DNA from 3 places in the Lysobacter sp. Root667 genome. Region 2 is predicted to be linked to each of the others. Evidence: predicted binding sites of a transcription regulator. Region 2 holds the regulator's gene; each other region holds the start of a gene.
What was found. Region 2 encodes sigma-54, which starts transcription at its own class of promoters, with help from an activator protein. Its sites were predicted from a motif close to TGGCACGNGCNTTGC; they were not measured.
Positions count from the first base shown of each region.

Region 1: glnA (type I glutamate--ammonia ligase) is a predicted target of sigma-54. The motif match lies at 2,095-2,109, and genes of this name have one in related genera.
Region 3: pgaA (poly-beta-1,6 N-acetyl-D-glucosamine export porin PgaA) is a predicted target of sigma-54. The motif match lies at 1,861-1,875, and genes of this name have one in related genera.

Region 1 is NZ_LMHF01000011.1:139,298-144,019, forward strand. Features, by position in the region: gene ASD78_RS10765 (GNAT family N-acetyltransferase) at 1-396, opposite strand, end outside; gene glnA (type I glutamate--ammonia ligase) at 616-2,025, opposite strand; gene ASD78_RS10775 (undecaprenyl-diphosphate phosphatase) at 2,297-3,103, shown strand; gene ASD78_RS10780 (META and DUF4377 domain-containing protein) at 3,259-4,065, shown strand; gene ASD78_RS10785 (RDD family protein) at 4,128-4,722, opposite strand, start outside.
Region 2 is NZ_LMHF01000009.1:529,606-534,327, reverse strand. Features, by position in the region: gene lptA (lipopolysaccharide transport periplasmic protein LptA) at 1-174, shown strand, start outside; gene lptB (LPS export ABC transporter ATP-binding protein) at 174-893, shown strand; gene ASD78_RS06080 (RNA polymerase factor sigma-54) at 992-2,431, shown strand; gene raiA (ribosome-associated translation inhibitor RaiA) at 2,796-3,122, shown strand; gene ASD78_RS06070 (PTS sugar transporter subunit IIA) at 3,166-3,639, shown strand; gene hprK (HPr(Ser) kinase/phosphatase) at 3,636-4,586, shown strand; gene rapZ (RNase adapter RapZ) at 4,583-4,722, shown strand, end outside.
Region 3 is NZ_LMHF01000016.1:125,713-130,434, reverse strand. Features, by position in the region: gene ASD78_RS19280 (two-component regulator propeller domain-containing protein) at 1-162, opposite strand, end outside; gene ASD78_RS19275 (response regulator transcription factor) at 204-902, opposite strand; gene pgaA (poly-beta-1,6 N-acetyl-D-glucosamine export porin PgaA) at 1,965-4,025, shown strand; gene pgaB (poly-beta-1,6-N-acetyl-D-glucosamine N-deacetylase PgaB) at 4,027-4,722, shown strand, end outside.

The sequences.
Region 1 (4,722 bases), on a different contig from region 2:
GCAGGGGTCGAAGCCGAAGCGCGTATAGAGTCTGCGCGCCGGCTCGAAACCGTCCATCGATCCCGTCTCCAGGCTCAGCCGCCGATAGGCGCGTCGCCCTGCCTCGTCGATGAGGTGATCCAGCATCGCGGCCGCCACGCCCTTGCGCAGGTGCCGCGCTGTCGTGCGCATCGATTTGATTTCGCCGTGCTCCGGATCGAGCTGCTTGAGCGCGCCGCAGCCGAGCAGTTGCCCGTCCTGCCAGGCGCTCCAGAAGCTGATCCCCGGTCGCCGCAATCCGTCCAGGTCCAGCGCGTGGATGCTCTCCGACGGCGACAGTCGGGCCATGCCCTGCAGGTGTTCGCGCAACAGCGCGATCACCTCGGGATGGTCCAGTTCGCCTGCACGGATCTGCATCTTCGCTCCTGGCGGTGGTGCGGCAACGCGGGACGGCGGCGCGGGCCGCCGTCCCTGTCGCACGTTAGACGGCGTAGTACATCTGGTACTCGAGCGGGCGAACCGGGAGCTTTCCGGAATGCGTTGAAGCGCATTCCGGCCCGGCGAGCGCCCGGTCCGACAGGACCGGGCCGGACATCCGCCGGTCCGAAGACCCGATGTTCGTACGCGGCCCAGTCATCAGACGGCGTAGTACATCTGGTACTCGAGCGGATGGGTTGCGGCGCGGAACTTGGTCACTTCCTGCATCTTCAGCGCGATGTAGCCGTCGATGAAGTCGTCGGTGAACACGCCGCCGGCCTTGAGGAAGTCGCGGTCCTTGTCCAGCGCTTCCAGGGCCTGGTCGAGCGAATGGCAGACGGTCGGAATGCCCTTCTCTTCTTCCGGCGGCAGGTCGTACAGGTCCTTGTCGCTGGGCGCGCCCGGGTCGATCTGGTTCTTGATGCCGTCCAGGCCGGCCATCATCAGCGCGGCGAAGGTCAGGTAGCCGGACTGGATCGGGTCGGGGAAGCGCATCTCGATGCGGCGCGCCTTCGGGTTGGCCACGTACGGAATGCGGCAGCTCGCCGAACGGTTGCGGGCCGAATAGGCCAGCATCACCGGCGCCTCGAAGCCCGGCACCAGGCGCTTGTAGCTGTTGGTGCCCGAGTTGGTGAACGCGTTGATCGCGCGCGCATGCTTGAACACGCCGCCGATGTACCACAGCGCCATCTGCGACAGGCCGCCGTAACCGTCGCCGGAGAACAGGTTGACGCCGCCCTTGGCCAGCGACTGGTGCACGTGCATGCCGCTGCCGTTGTCGCCGACGATCGGCTTGGGCATGAAGGTCGCGGTCTTGCCGTTGCGGTGGGCGACGTTCTTGATGATGTACTTCATCGTCAGCAGTTCGTCGGCCTTGGCGACCAGAGAATTGAACTTGGTGCCGATCTCGCACTGGCCGGCGTTGGCGACTTCGTGGTGGTGCACTTCGACTTCGATGCCGGCCTGTTCCAGCGTCTTGCACATCTCGGCGCGGATGTCGTGCAGCGAGTCCAGCGGCGCGACCGGGAAGTAGCCGCCCTTCACGCCCGGACGGTAACCGCTGTTGCCGCCTTCGTATTCCTTGCCCGAGTTCCACGCGGCTTCTTCCGAATCGACGTGGAAGAAGGTGTGGCCCATCTCGTTGGCGTAGCGCACCGAGTCGAAGATGAAGAACTCGGGCTCAGGACCGAAGAAGGCCTGGTCGGCGATGCCGCTGGACTTGAGGTAGGCCTCGGCGCGCTTGGCGACGCCGCGCGGATCGCGCGAGTAGGCCTGCATGGTCGCCGGGTCGAGGATGTCGCAAGTCAGGATCAGGGTCGGATCGGCAGTGAACGGATCCAGGACCGCGGTCGAGGCGTCGGGCAGCAGGATCATGTCCGACTCGTTGATGCCCTTCCAGCCGCTGATCGACGAGCCGTCGAACATCTTGCCGTCTTCGAACAGCGCCGGCTCGACGATCGACTTGGGGAAGGTCACGTGGTGCTGAACGCCACGCATGTCGGTAAAACGCAGGTCGACGAATTCGACCTTGTGGTCCTTGACGAGCTTTTCGACGTGTTCGAGGGACATGGACTGGATCCGGATTGGGAAGGGACAGGACGTGCGGTGCGCGGCTTTGAGCTGCTTGGCTTAAGTAAAGCAAGCAGCGTGCCAAGTTCTGAATTAACGTATATGATTGATTATCAAGAAAATTAATCTTGGCGCACCGCAGCAATGCTTCCTATTGGTGCTTTTCCGTTTGTGAATGCACCAATTTGGACCAAGCGCTCTTTAGGATATCCTGCTGCGGTTTTTGTCCCTGCCGTCCTGCCGCCCTCTCGCTTCGCACGATTCCCACTCAATGACCGATCTGCTCGCCGCGCTCCTGCTCGGCATCATCGAAGGCGTCACCGAATTCCTGCCGATTTCCAGCACCGGCCACCTGCTGATCGCGCAGCACTGGCTGGGCAGCCGTTCGGACCTGTTCAACATCTCGATCCAGGCCGGCGCGATCCTGGCGGTGGTGCTGATCTACCGGCGCCGGCTGTGGCAGCTGGCGACCGGCTTCATGCAGCCCGACAACCGCGACTACCTGCTCAAGCTGATCGTCGCCTTCGGCGTCACCGCGGTGCTGGGCCTCACGGTCAAGAAGCTGGGCTTCGTACTGCCCCACAAGGTGCTGCCGATCGCCTGGGCGCTGGTGTTGGGCGGCATCTGGATGCTGGTGGCCGAGCACTACGCGGCCAAGCACGCGCAGACCCTGGGCGAGCGCACGACGATCAGCTGGACCGTGGCGATCCTGGTCGGCGTGGCGCAGGTGATCGCGGGCGTGTTCCCGGGCACCTCGCGCTCGGCCGCGACCATCTTCGTCGCCCTGCTCGCCGGCACCACCAGCCGCGCGGCGGCGACCGAGTTCGCGTTCCTGGTCGGTATCCCGACCATGTTCGCGGCCACCGCCTACGAACTGCTGGGCGTGATCGGCACACCGGCCGCGACGAGCGAGAACTGGACCGCGCTCGCGGTCGCGTTCGCGGCCTCGGCGGCGACCGCGTTCGTGGCAGTGAAGTGGCTGCTGCACTACATCCAGAAGCATCGCTTCACCGTGTTCGCCTACTACCGCTTCGCCCTGGGTGCGGCGCTGCTGCTGTTGATGCCGTCGGGCAGCTGATCCGCGCCGCGCGCGGCGGCATCCGGCGCCTGCGGCGCCGATGCGTGTGGAATTCATCCTTCCTTTTCGTGGCCTGAACGATACTGAATAGGCTTGACCCCACCGGTCGAGCCGATGCGTTCGCATGGTTCGGCTATCGAAACGGAAAACCCCACATGAAGATGCTCGCCCCCGCACTGCTCAGCCTGGCCCTCGCCGCCTGCGCATCCAACACCGCGCCCGAAGCCACCGGCGCCGGCCGCGATGTCGACGCCAGCACCGCGAGCGCGGCCCTCAGCCTGGACGCCTACCACTGGCGCCTGACCGACGCGACCGACAGCAGCGGCAAGCCGATCGCCGCGCTCGTGCCGGACCCGAAGCGCCCGCTGCAACTGGACTTCGACCGCGGCCGGGTCAGCGTCAGCGGCGGCTGCAACCGCGCCAGCGGCAGCTACACCCGCGACGCCAAGGCGCTGAGCTTTGGCGACATGGCGCAGACGCTGATGGCCTGCGCGGACACGCGCCTGATGGAACTCGACCAAGCCATCGGCGAACGCCTGCGCGGCTCGCTGCCGGCGCGGATCGAAGGCGGGGCCGACGCGCCGCGCCTGCTGCTGACCGCCGCCAACGGCGACCGGCTCAGCTTCGAAGGCGCGCCGACGCCGGCCACGCGCTACGGCGGCGAAGGCGCCACGGTGTTTTTCGAAGTCGCCCCGCAGCGCGCGCCGTGCTCGCACCCGCTGATCCCGAACATGCAGTGCCTGCAGGTGCGCGAGCGCCGTTACCAGGCCAACGGCGTGACAATCAAGAGCGACGCCGCCTGGCAGCCGCTGTACCAGGACATCGAGGGCTACACCCACGAACCCGGCGTGCGCAACGTGCTGCGGGTAAAGAAGTACGCGATCCAGAACCCGCCGGCCGACGCCTCGTCGGTGGCCTACGTACTCGACATGGTGGTCGAGTCCGAGATCGTCTCGAAGTAGGTCCTGCCGCCGCGACTACCCCATCGCGACCACCCGGGACCGGGCGGTCGCGATGGCCGCGCTCAGGGCGCGACCGTAATGCTGGCCGCCGCGCCGGTGTCCGCCGCGACCCGTCCCGGCTGCGGCACGATGCCTTCGCCGAACTGGCTGCTGATCGCATGACGCGGCCGGCCGACGCGCTGGCCCGGACGCGGACGGCGGATCACGTAGGTCTTGGTCAGGGAGTCGTGCCAGCCGCGGCGGACTTCTCCATCGCTGAACAGCAGCGACAAGGCATCGAACGGAATCAGGCGGCACAGGCTGCGCAAGAACGCGCGCGCGAAGCCCGGCGCCCTGCCGTACTCGTCCACCACGCGGGTGTTGGTGATCAGCTTTCCGATGGTGAAACCGAACGCGCCTTCCATGAAAGCGTAGTAGACCACCGTGATCGCGGCGGTCAGCAGGATATCGGTCAGGCGGTCGATGCGATCGATCCACGCGAGCACGGCTTCGTTGCCCGACAGCGCCGCGAGCACGCCGAGCAAGGCGCCGCACAGCAGCACGATCAGCTTGTCGATCAGCCAGTTGAAAAAGCGGCGCCACTTGGTGGCGGACTCGACGTCCACCAATTCCACGACATCGGCCACCGCCGCGCTGGAGGCGCGGTACGGGTTCTGT
Region 2 (4,722 bases):
GTGATCCTCACCGGCAACGCCTACGTCGACAAGGGCGGCGATACGATCAAGAGCGACCGCATCGTCTACAACATGAAGACCGGCCAGATCGAAAGCGGCGGCACCGGCGGCCGCGTCAACATGACGCTCAAGCCCAAGAGCAAGCCCGCCGCGCCGCCCAAGGGAGGCCGCTGATGCTGGTCGCCCGCGGCCTGCGCAAGGCCTACCGTTCGCGTGAAGTGGTGCGCGATTTCGGCCTGACGCTGGACGCCGGCGAAGTGGTCGGCCTGCTCGGTCCCAACGGCGCCGGCAAGACCACCTGCTTCTACATGATCGTCGGACTGGTCCCGGCCGATGCCGGCCAGATCGTGCTCGACGGCAAGGACATCACCAGCGAACCGATGTACGCGCGCGCCAAGTATGGCGTCGGCTACCTGCCGCAGGAACCCTCGGTGTTCCGCAAGCTCAGCGTCGCCGACAACCTGCGCCTGGTGCTGGAACTGCGCGACGACCTCGACCGCAACGGCCGCGAGCGCGAGCTGGCCAACCTGATGGACGAACTGCAGGTGACCCACGTCGCCGACCAGATCGGCGCCAGCCTGTCCGGCGGCGAGCGCCGCCGCGTCGAGATCGCGCGCGCGCTGGCGGCCAAGCCCCGCCTGATGCTGCTGGACGAACCCTTCGCCGGCGTCGACCCGATTTCGGTCGGCGAGATCCAGCGAATCGTGCGCCACCTCAAGAATCGCGGCATCGGCGTGCTGATCACCGACCATAACGTGCGCGAGACCTTGGGCATTTGCGACCGGGCGTATATCCTCAACGAAGGCGGCGTGCTCGCGCAGGGGGCTCCGGACGCGCTGCTGGCCAATCCCGACGTCCGTCGCGTGTACCTGGGCGAAACCTTCCGTCTGTAACCTTAGCTCGATTGTGCAGGGTTCCAGGCGTCGTTTTTCGCCAGACCTGGAACGCGCTTGCGGCCGCCCGCCCCATCAGGTCGCGTTAGAAGCCGAGCATGAAGCCCCGCCTCCAAGCCTCGCTAGGCCAACAGCTGGTGATGACGCCGCAATTGCGTCAGGCCATCCGTCTGTTGCAGTTGTCGGCGGTGGAACTGGAAGCCGAGCTGGTCACCGCGGTGGAAAGCAATCCGCTGCTGGACTGGACCGAGACCGCGATCAGCGTCAGCAACGGTGCCGACGGCGGCGGAGACGAGCGCGAAAGCTCCTCTCCCGAGTCCTCCGGCGAAGATCGCGAAGTCCTGCCGCCGGAAGCCGACTGGGGCGCCAGCGACGGCGAACCCTGGTACCAGCGCATCGGCCCGTCCGACCAGGACGACGACGGCCCGGCCGCTGAACAGGTCGCCGACGCCGACACCCTGCACGACCACCTGCTGTGGCAGCTGCACCTGAGCCCGCTGACCGCGCGCGACCGCCTGCTCGGGGTGTCCCTGATCGAGGCCATCGACGACGACGGCTACCTGCGCGAGCCGCTGGACGCGATCGCCGCCTCGCTGGGTCCGGCCATCGACGCCGGCGTGGACGAGCTGACCACGGTCCTGCACCAGATCCAGCGCTACGACCCGGTCGGGGTCGGCGCGCGCTCGCTGGGCGAATGCCTGAGCCTGCAGCTGGCCCAGCTGCCCGCGGAGACGCCCGGCCGCGAACTGGCCGACCGCCTCGCCAACGGTCCGCTCGAGCGCCTGCCCAAGATCGGCGCGGCCGGGCTGGCCAGCGAACTCAAGCTGGAAGTGGCCGAGGTCGAGACCGCCGTCCAGCTGCTGCGCTCGCTGGACCCCCGCCCGGGCGCCCAGATCGGCGCGATCGCGGCCGATACCTACGTCGCCCCGGACGTGGTGATCTGGCGCCAGCACGGCCTGTGGCGGGTCGCCCTGGCCGACGGCATGCGCCCGCGGGTGTCGATCCACCGCGCCTACGAGGGCATGATCCGCCACGCCAGCGCGGCCGACGCCAGTTACCTGCGCGGCCACCTGCAGGAAGCGCGCTGGCTGCTCAAGAGCCTGGAAGCGCGCGGCGACACCCTGCTCAAGGTCACCCGCTGCCTGCTCAAGCAGCAGGCCGCGTTCCTGGAATTCGGCGACAGCGCGCTGCGCCCACTGACCCTGCGCGAAGTCGCCAACGAGATCGGCCTGCACGAATCCACGGTCTCGCGCGCGATCTCGCGCAAGTACGCGCGCACCCCGCGCGGGACCGTGCCGCTGCGCGCCTTCTTCGCCTCCGGCATCGACACCGGCGCCGGCGGCGAGGCCTCCAGCACCGCGATCCAGTCCATGATCCGGCGCCTGATCGAGGCCGAAAACCCGCGCAAGCCGCTGTCCGACGCGCGCCTGGCCGAGACCCTCAAGGCCACCGGCGTGCCGGTGGCGCGCCGCACCGTCGCCAAGTACCGCGAGGCGATGAGCATTCCGTCGTCGCAGGACCGGGTGCGAATGGGCTGAGGCCGGCCGCGAACGCGGAACGCCGCCTCATCGACTGCCTCATCCGCCCTTTCGGGTAACGTCTACCGCAAGCGGAGAAGAAAGAACGGAAACGAAGGCCGCCTTCGCCGCGTGGAGCCATCGCCTCCGCCTCGTGGAACATCCTTCACCTTGCCTTTTAACCTCGTTTTTACTCCCGCACCCGACTTTGGTCGCAACCCGCGGTCGTAGTGCACGCGAAATCCGCATCGGATCAAGGCTTTTCACGCCAGCCGCCCGATTTCGTGTCTTCCACCCCTTGCGCCTTGTCGCCAGCGTGCGATGCTGGGCTCGTGGCTCCGGCTACGGAGCCGCATTCCCTAGTTGATGTGTAAGGAGGCCTCCGATGCGTATCGAAACCCACGGCCAGCAGCTCGAAGTCACCAGTGCGCTGCGTGACTACGTCGAATCCAAGCTGGCGCGGCTGCAACGTCACTACGAACAGCCTTTCGACATTCGCACCCAACTCAGCCTCGACAAGCCCGACCATCGCGCCGAAGCGACCGTGAACCTCGCCGGCCGCACCCTGCACTGCGACGCCGCCGCCATCGACATGTACGCGGCCATCGACCTGCTCGCAGACAAGCTCGACCGCCTGCTGATGAAGCACAAGAGCAAGCTCGTCGACCACCACCGCGGAGAAAGTCTCGCCCGGAACGGCGAATTAACCTGATCGTTCGAGGATAATGCGGCGCCTCCCGACGCTGTGTTGAACGATGCCGCTTCATGAACTGCTGAGCGCGCAACGGGTCGCGATCCTGGAGCAATCCAGCGATCGCGACGCCGTGCTGGAAGCCGCTGCGCGCCTGCTGGCCGACGGCACGCCGGCGGCGACCGGCGCCGTCGCCGACAGCCTGCGCGCGCGCGAGCGCCTCGCCAGCACCGCCATCGGCCACGGCGTGGCCATCCCGCACGGCCGCAGCGCCCTGTTCGGCGACAGCCGCGGCGCCTTTCTGCGCCTCGAACAACCGGTAGACTTCGGCGCTGCCGACGGCGAAAAGGTCGACCTGGTGCTCGCCATGACCGTACCCGAACACTACGTGCAACAGCATCTGCAACTGCTGGCCGAACTGGCCGAGCACTTCGGCGACGCCGAATTCCGCGCCGCCCTGCGCGGCGCGGCCGACGTCGACGAGCTGAGCCGGCGCCTGCTCGGCGGCGACGCCCTGCGCAGCGGGGCGCGCGCATGACCACCAGCATCAGCGCCGGGGAACTGTTCGAACAGCAACGCGAACGTCTGAGCCTGCGCTGGCTGGCCGGGCAACGCGGCGACGACCGCGTGGTCGAAGCGGTGGAGACGGTCGCGCGGCGCCCGTCGCTGGCCGGTTATCTCAACGCGATCTACCCCAACAAGGTGCAGATCCTCGGCAGCGAGGAACTGTCCTGGCTGGACGGGCTGGACTCGCGCCTGCGCTGGGAAACCATCGAAAAGATCATCCAGTTCCGCCCGCTGGCGCTGGTGATCAGCAAGGACCAGGCCTGTCCCGAGGACCTGCGCCAGGCCGCCGAGGAAAGCGGCACCGCGCTGTGGGTCTCGCCGCGGCGCGGCCACGAACTGCTCAACCATCTGCAGTACCACCTGGCCCGCACCCTGGCGCCGCGCATCACCATGCACGGCGTGTTCATGGAGATCTACTCGATCGGCGTGCTGATCACCGGCGAGTCCGGATCGGGCAAGAGCGAGCTGGCGCTGGAACTGGTCACGCGCGGCCACCGCCTGGTCGCCGACGACGCGCCCGAGTTCACCCAGATCGCGCCCGACGTGCTCGACGGCACCTGCCCCGAGATGCTGCAGGACCTGCTCGAAGTGCGCGGCCTGGGCGTGCTCAACATCCGCCAGATGTTCGGCGACACCGCGGTCAAGAACAACAAATACCTGCGCCTGATCGTGCACCTGACCAAGCCGATGACCGAGCCCCTGCCCTCGGGCATCGAGCGCCTCACCGGCGACACCGGCCTGCGCCGCGTGCTCGACCTGGACGTGCCGGTGATCACGCTGCCGGTCATGCCCGGCCGCAACCTCGCGGTGCTGACCGAAGCCGCGACCCGTCTGCACAGCCTGCGCATGAAGGGCCTGGATCCGGCCGCGGCCTTCATCGCGCGCCACAGCAATTTCCTCGAGCGCGGCGAATCATGAACCAGAACGTCGAACCGATCCTGATCATCGTCAGCGGCCTGTCCGGCTCGGGCAAGTCGGTGGCGCTGCACACCTTCGAGGATCTGGGTTACTACTGCGTCGACAACCTGCCCGCCGAGCTGCTGCCCGCATTCGT
Region 3 (4,722 bases), on a different contig from region 2:
CTGCGGAAGCCCGTCGTCGCTGGTGAAAATCCGCGAACCCATCCGGTAGTCGAACGCGCCTGCGGGCAAGGCCGAAGCGGGACCGCAGATGACGAGCAATCCTGCGGCCAAGCCCATCGACCGCAGCCATATCAACCGCAACCAGACCCCGATGTTGCTCACGCCGTTCTTCCCCACCGTCAGCCTTATGCCGACCCGATCGACTACCAGTTCAATACATAGCCGACGCTGCGCACGGCGCGCAGAGGAAGTTCTTCTTCCGCCAGCTGCTGGCATTTCTTGCGCAGGCGGTGGATCAGCATCTCCAACCGATGCGGGTCGAAGTCGTGGGCGTTCTTGACCAGACGCGCGATCAGCGCCTCGCGTTGCACCGGCATCCCGGCCGCCTCGGCCAGAATCTCCATGACTTGCCGCTCGGCCAGGTTCATCTCGATCTGGGCGCCCCTCGGGCTCAGGATGCACCACCCTCGTTCGTCCAGGCGCCACTTCGCATGCGTCGGTGCGGGGTTCGCGTCCGGAACCACCCATCGGGCCAGGTTGCGCAAGGTCGTCACGACCTCTTCCATGTCGACCGGCTTGGGCAGATAGGCGTCCGCGCCCGCGCGCAGTCCGCGCAGCCGGTCCTGGTTGGAATCGTATCCGGTCAACATCACGATCCCGACGCGCGGCGACAGACCGCGCAGATGCGTTGCGATGCTGAAGCCGTCCTCGTCGGGCAGGTCGACGTCGAGCAGCACGAGATCGTAGGAACGAAGGGTCATCGAACGGTAGAGTTCCAGCGCCCCGCCCATACCCACGACGGAGAATCCGGAGTGGCTCAGCACGGGCATCAGGATCTCTTCTCTGAATGTCCGATCGTCTTCCACCACCGCGAGCGTGGGCAGCCGGTGCACGGCTTCCATCAAGCTAGCGCTCATCGCATTCCCCCTGCGCAAACCATATCCAGCTCCCTGGAACCACGCGAGTCCCCTCCCTGTTTTCGCGCGCAATCAAAGTAGCATGGCGCTATTCGCCGCAACGACGGCGAATTTGCTTCCGTGATCGAAGTCACAGCGATCCCGCGTGCGCGCAAGCGCGCGATGTTGGCGACGGATCGCCGATGCCGTATAGCAGCCGTTGCTTGAGTGATTCTCCCTACGACTTTCGTCCTATTGCCGAAGCTCGATGCTGGGGTTCGGCGATCGACGGATGCTTCGCATGACGCGCCGAACACGAGCATCGAGAGCGCAGGTTCGCGTGTTGTTGCTCATCCATCCATTGCAAGAAAGCGCTCTGCAAGGCGCGCATCGTCGCAGCACGCGGGCGTGCGATAGGACATGAACGCTGGCGCCGCTCGGCGCTCACTTTGCCGAGTCTGTCGTTTCGCATTCGTAGCGATGCAAGATCGACCGACGCGCTAGTCGTTGGTCTCCTGCCCGTCTCCTTGTTGTGAGTCTGGATATCGTCGTGGGCGCTCAAGCGAGCATCGGGTTGCTGGGCGCGATACGCACGGTCATGGCCCGCAAGGGACGCCGATGACTTCGGACTGGGAATGCTCCGCCTGCCGGCCGCTGTCGCCGCGGAACCGTCGGCCGCAATCCGCCGCACGGCACCACCCGGCCGCCGACCGAGCGGCTTGCGACGGATCGGGCACGCCGATCATCCCTAAGTACACAGACCGCACCCGCCGGGCAGCACCGGTGGCCGCGACCGACGCTTCGACAGGTTCTGCTCCTGTCCCCCAAACCGGCCCCGCGCCGGTTTTTTTTGCCCGCGTGCCGACCCCGCCGGCCGGGGCTCAGGCTGCTCAAGCCCGCCTAGGGCGCCTCAAGCGCGTAAGTGCCCGTCCTAACTGAACAAAACGGCGTCCAAGGAGCCAAATGGCACGGACTTTGCATCTACAACCTGTGACTTAGCTCACATTTTTTGAGCCACTACCCGGGGGCCGCCCGCCCCCGCTAGGTCACACGGGATACGGACTATCCATGCAGGCTTTCCATCCACTTTCGCTGTCCCTGGCTTTGGCATTGGCCGGTGGAACTTTCCCCGTCGCGTCAGTAGCTGCCGCTGCGAGTCAGGCCGCGGCCGCGATTCCCTACCCCCGCATCGAGCAGCTGCGCGCGGACCGCGACTGGCTGGGCGCGCTGTCCCTGATCGAACAACACCTCGCCGCGCAGCCCGCCGACGCGCGCCTGTACCGCCTGCGCGTGCTGACCCTGGCCGACATCGGCGCCCGCGACCGCGCGCGCAAGCTGTACCTGGCCCGCCCCGAAGTGTTCAGCGCCGAAGAAGCCGCCAGCCTCGACGCCGCCGGCCTGGCCCGGCGCATCGTCTGGAGCAAGCTCTATGCGGTCGACGAAGCCACCCGCCTGGAAGAAGCGCGTGCCGCCGAGGCCGCGATCGAGGCCTACCGCGCCCAACTCGCGCGCAGCGGCACGCCGGAACCGGCCAGCCTGGCCTACGACCGCCTGATCGTGCTCAACCGCCTCGGCCGCCATCAGGAAGTCGCCGACGACTACCTGCGCCTGGAAGCCGGCGGCCGTCCGGTGCCGGGCTATGCCCTGGGCGCGGTCGGCGATTCCCTGCTCGCGCTGCGCCGTCCGGACGAGGCCGCGCCGGTACTGGAACGTGCGATGCAGGCCGATCCCGACGACCCCGACCTGCCGATCCAGCTCGGCTACGCCCAGCTGGAACGCGAACGCTACGACCTGGCCCTGCCGCTGCTGCGCGGGCTGGTCGAAGCGCGCACGCCCTGGCCGCGCGCGCCGGGCGCACGCCGCGGCTTCGAGAACTGGCAGCGCTACGACGCCGAAACCGACTACGCCATGGCCCGCGCCTTCGGCGAAGACCTGCCCGGCGCCCAGGCCATGATCGAACCGCTGGCCGCGATCGGTCCCAACAACGCCGACCTGCAGACCACGCTCGGCTCCATCTACAGGTTCCGCGGCTGGCAGGAGCGCGCGCTGGAACGTTTCTCGATCGCCGGCACCCTGGACGAACGCAACGTCGAAGCGCGCATCGGCCAAGTCGAAACCCTGTCCAGCCTGCAGCGCTACGAGCAGGCGCGACCGATCCACGACCAGCTGCTGGCGCGCTACCCGAACGAGCCGCACGTGCGCTCGATGGACAACAACTGGGACATGCGCCGTGGCTGGCAGGCACGCGTCTACGCCGCCGGCGGACGCAACCGCGACGGCGGCGGCGCCTCGCCCTTGGGCAACCGCGACCGCGAGTACGGCGTCGAAGCGGCGACCCCGCTGATCGGCGACCGCTGGCGTCTGCTCGCGCGCAGCGGCCGGCGCTGGGCCGATTTCAAAGGTGCGCAACTCCAGGGCGGCCGCAGCGTCGCCCAACGCAACGAGCTCGGCCTGAGCTATGCCTACGATCGCTTCGACGCCAAGCTCCGCGTCGGCCGCGACCGCGACGATCTGGGCGGCACCGCCGTCGCCATCGACGCCGGCTGGCGCATCGACGACCGCTTCGCCCTGCGCGCGCGCGTCAGCCGCAACGACGCCGCGGCCTCGCTGCAGGCCCGCGCCTCCGGCATCACCGCCGACCTGTACGAGTTCGGCGCCGACTACCACCCCAGCGAACGCACCTCGCTGGCCGCCACCGCGCAGCACTGGCGCTACGACGACGGCAACAATCGCGACCAGCTGAGCCTGGCGCTCGACCAGCGCCTGCTCAGCCGCCCGCACCTGCTGATCGACGGCCTGGCCAGCATCGGCAGCGGCCGCGGCAGCCGCGACGACGCGCCCTACTTCAATCCTTCGCGCGACGCCTCGGTCGAGTTCGGGGTCCGCTTCGATCACCTGACCTGGCGCCGCTACGACCGCCACTTCCGCCAGCGCTTGACCCTGTCTTCGGGCGCGTACTGGCAGCAGGACTACGGCACGGCCTGGGTGCCGTCGCTGCGTTACGAGCACGAGTGGCAATTCGCCCCGGGGCGGGTGCTGAGCTACGGCCTGAACTGGTCGCGCCCGGTCTACGACGGCCAGCGCGAACAGCGCCTGGGCTTCGACGCCGAATTCCGCTGGGGAGAATGAGATGACCCGTCCACACCGCCCCTCGCGACTGGTCCTGTTCGTGCTGATCCTGTACGCGCTGGTGTTCTGCCTGCTGCTGCCGGTCGCCGCACAGGCCGCCGAACCGCTGCTGGTGCTGAGCTATCACGATGTGCGCGACGACGTCGCGCGCAAGGGCGACGCCGACGCCTATGCCGTCAGCACCCAGAACTTCGCCGCCCACCTCGATTGGCTGTCCGGCCACGGCTACCACCCGGTCTCGCTGTCGCAGGTGATCGACGCCAACCGCGGCGGCGCCGCACTGCCGTCCAAGCCGGTGCTGATCACCTTCGACGACGGCCTGCGCAGCCTGTACACGCACGCCTTCCCGCTGCTGCGCGCGTACGGCTACCCGGCCCTGGCCGCGGTGGTCACGCACTGGGTCGAACTGCCGGCCGGCGAGCGCGTGGACTACGGTCCGCGTCCGTTCACCGCCGACGACTTCGTGACCTGGGCGCAGCTGCGCGAGATGCAGGCCAGCGGCCTGGTCGAAGTCGCCAGCCACAGCGACGACCTGCACCACGGCATCGTCTCCAACCCGCAGGGCAACTCGACCCCGGCCGCGGTCACCCGCCGCTACGACGCCGCCGCCGGCCGCTACGAAACCGAAGCCGAATACCTCGCCCGCATCCGCACCGACCTGGAACGCAGCAAGTCGCGCCTGCAGCGCGAACTCGAC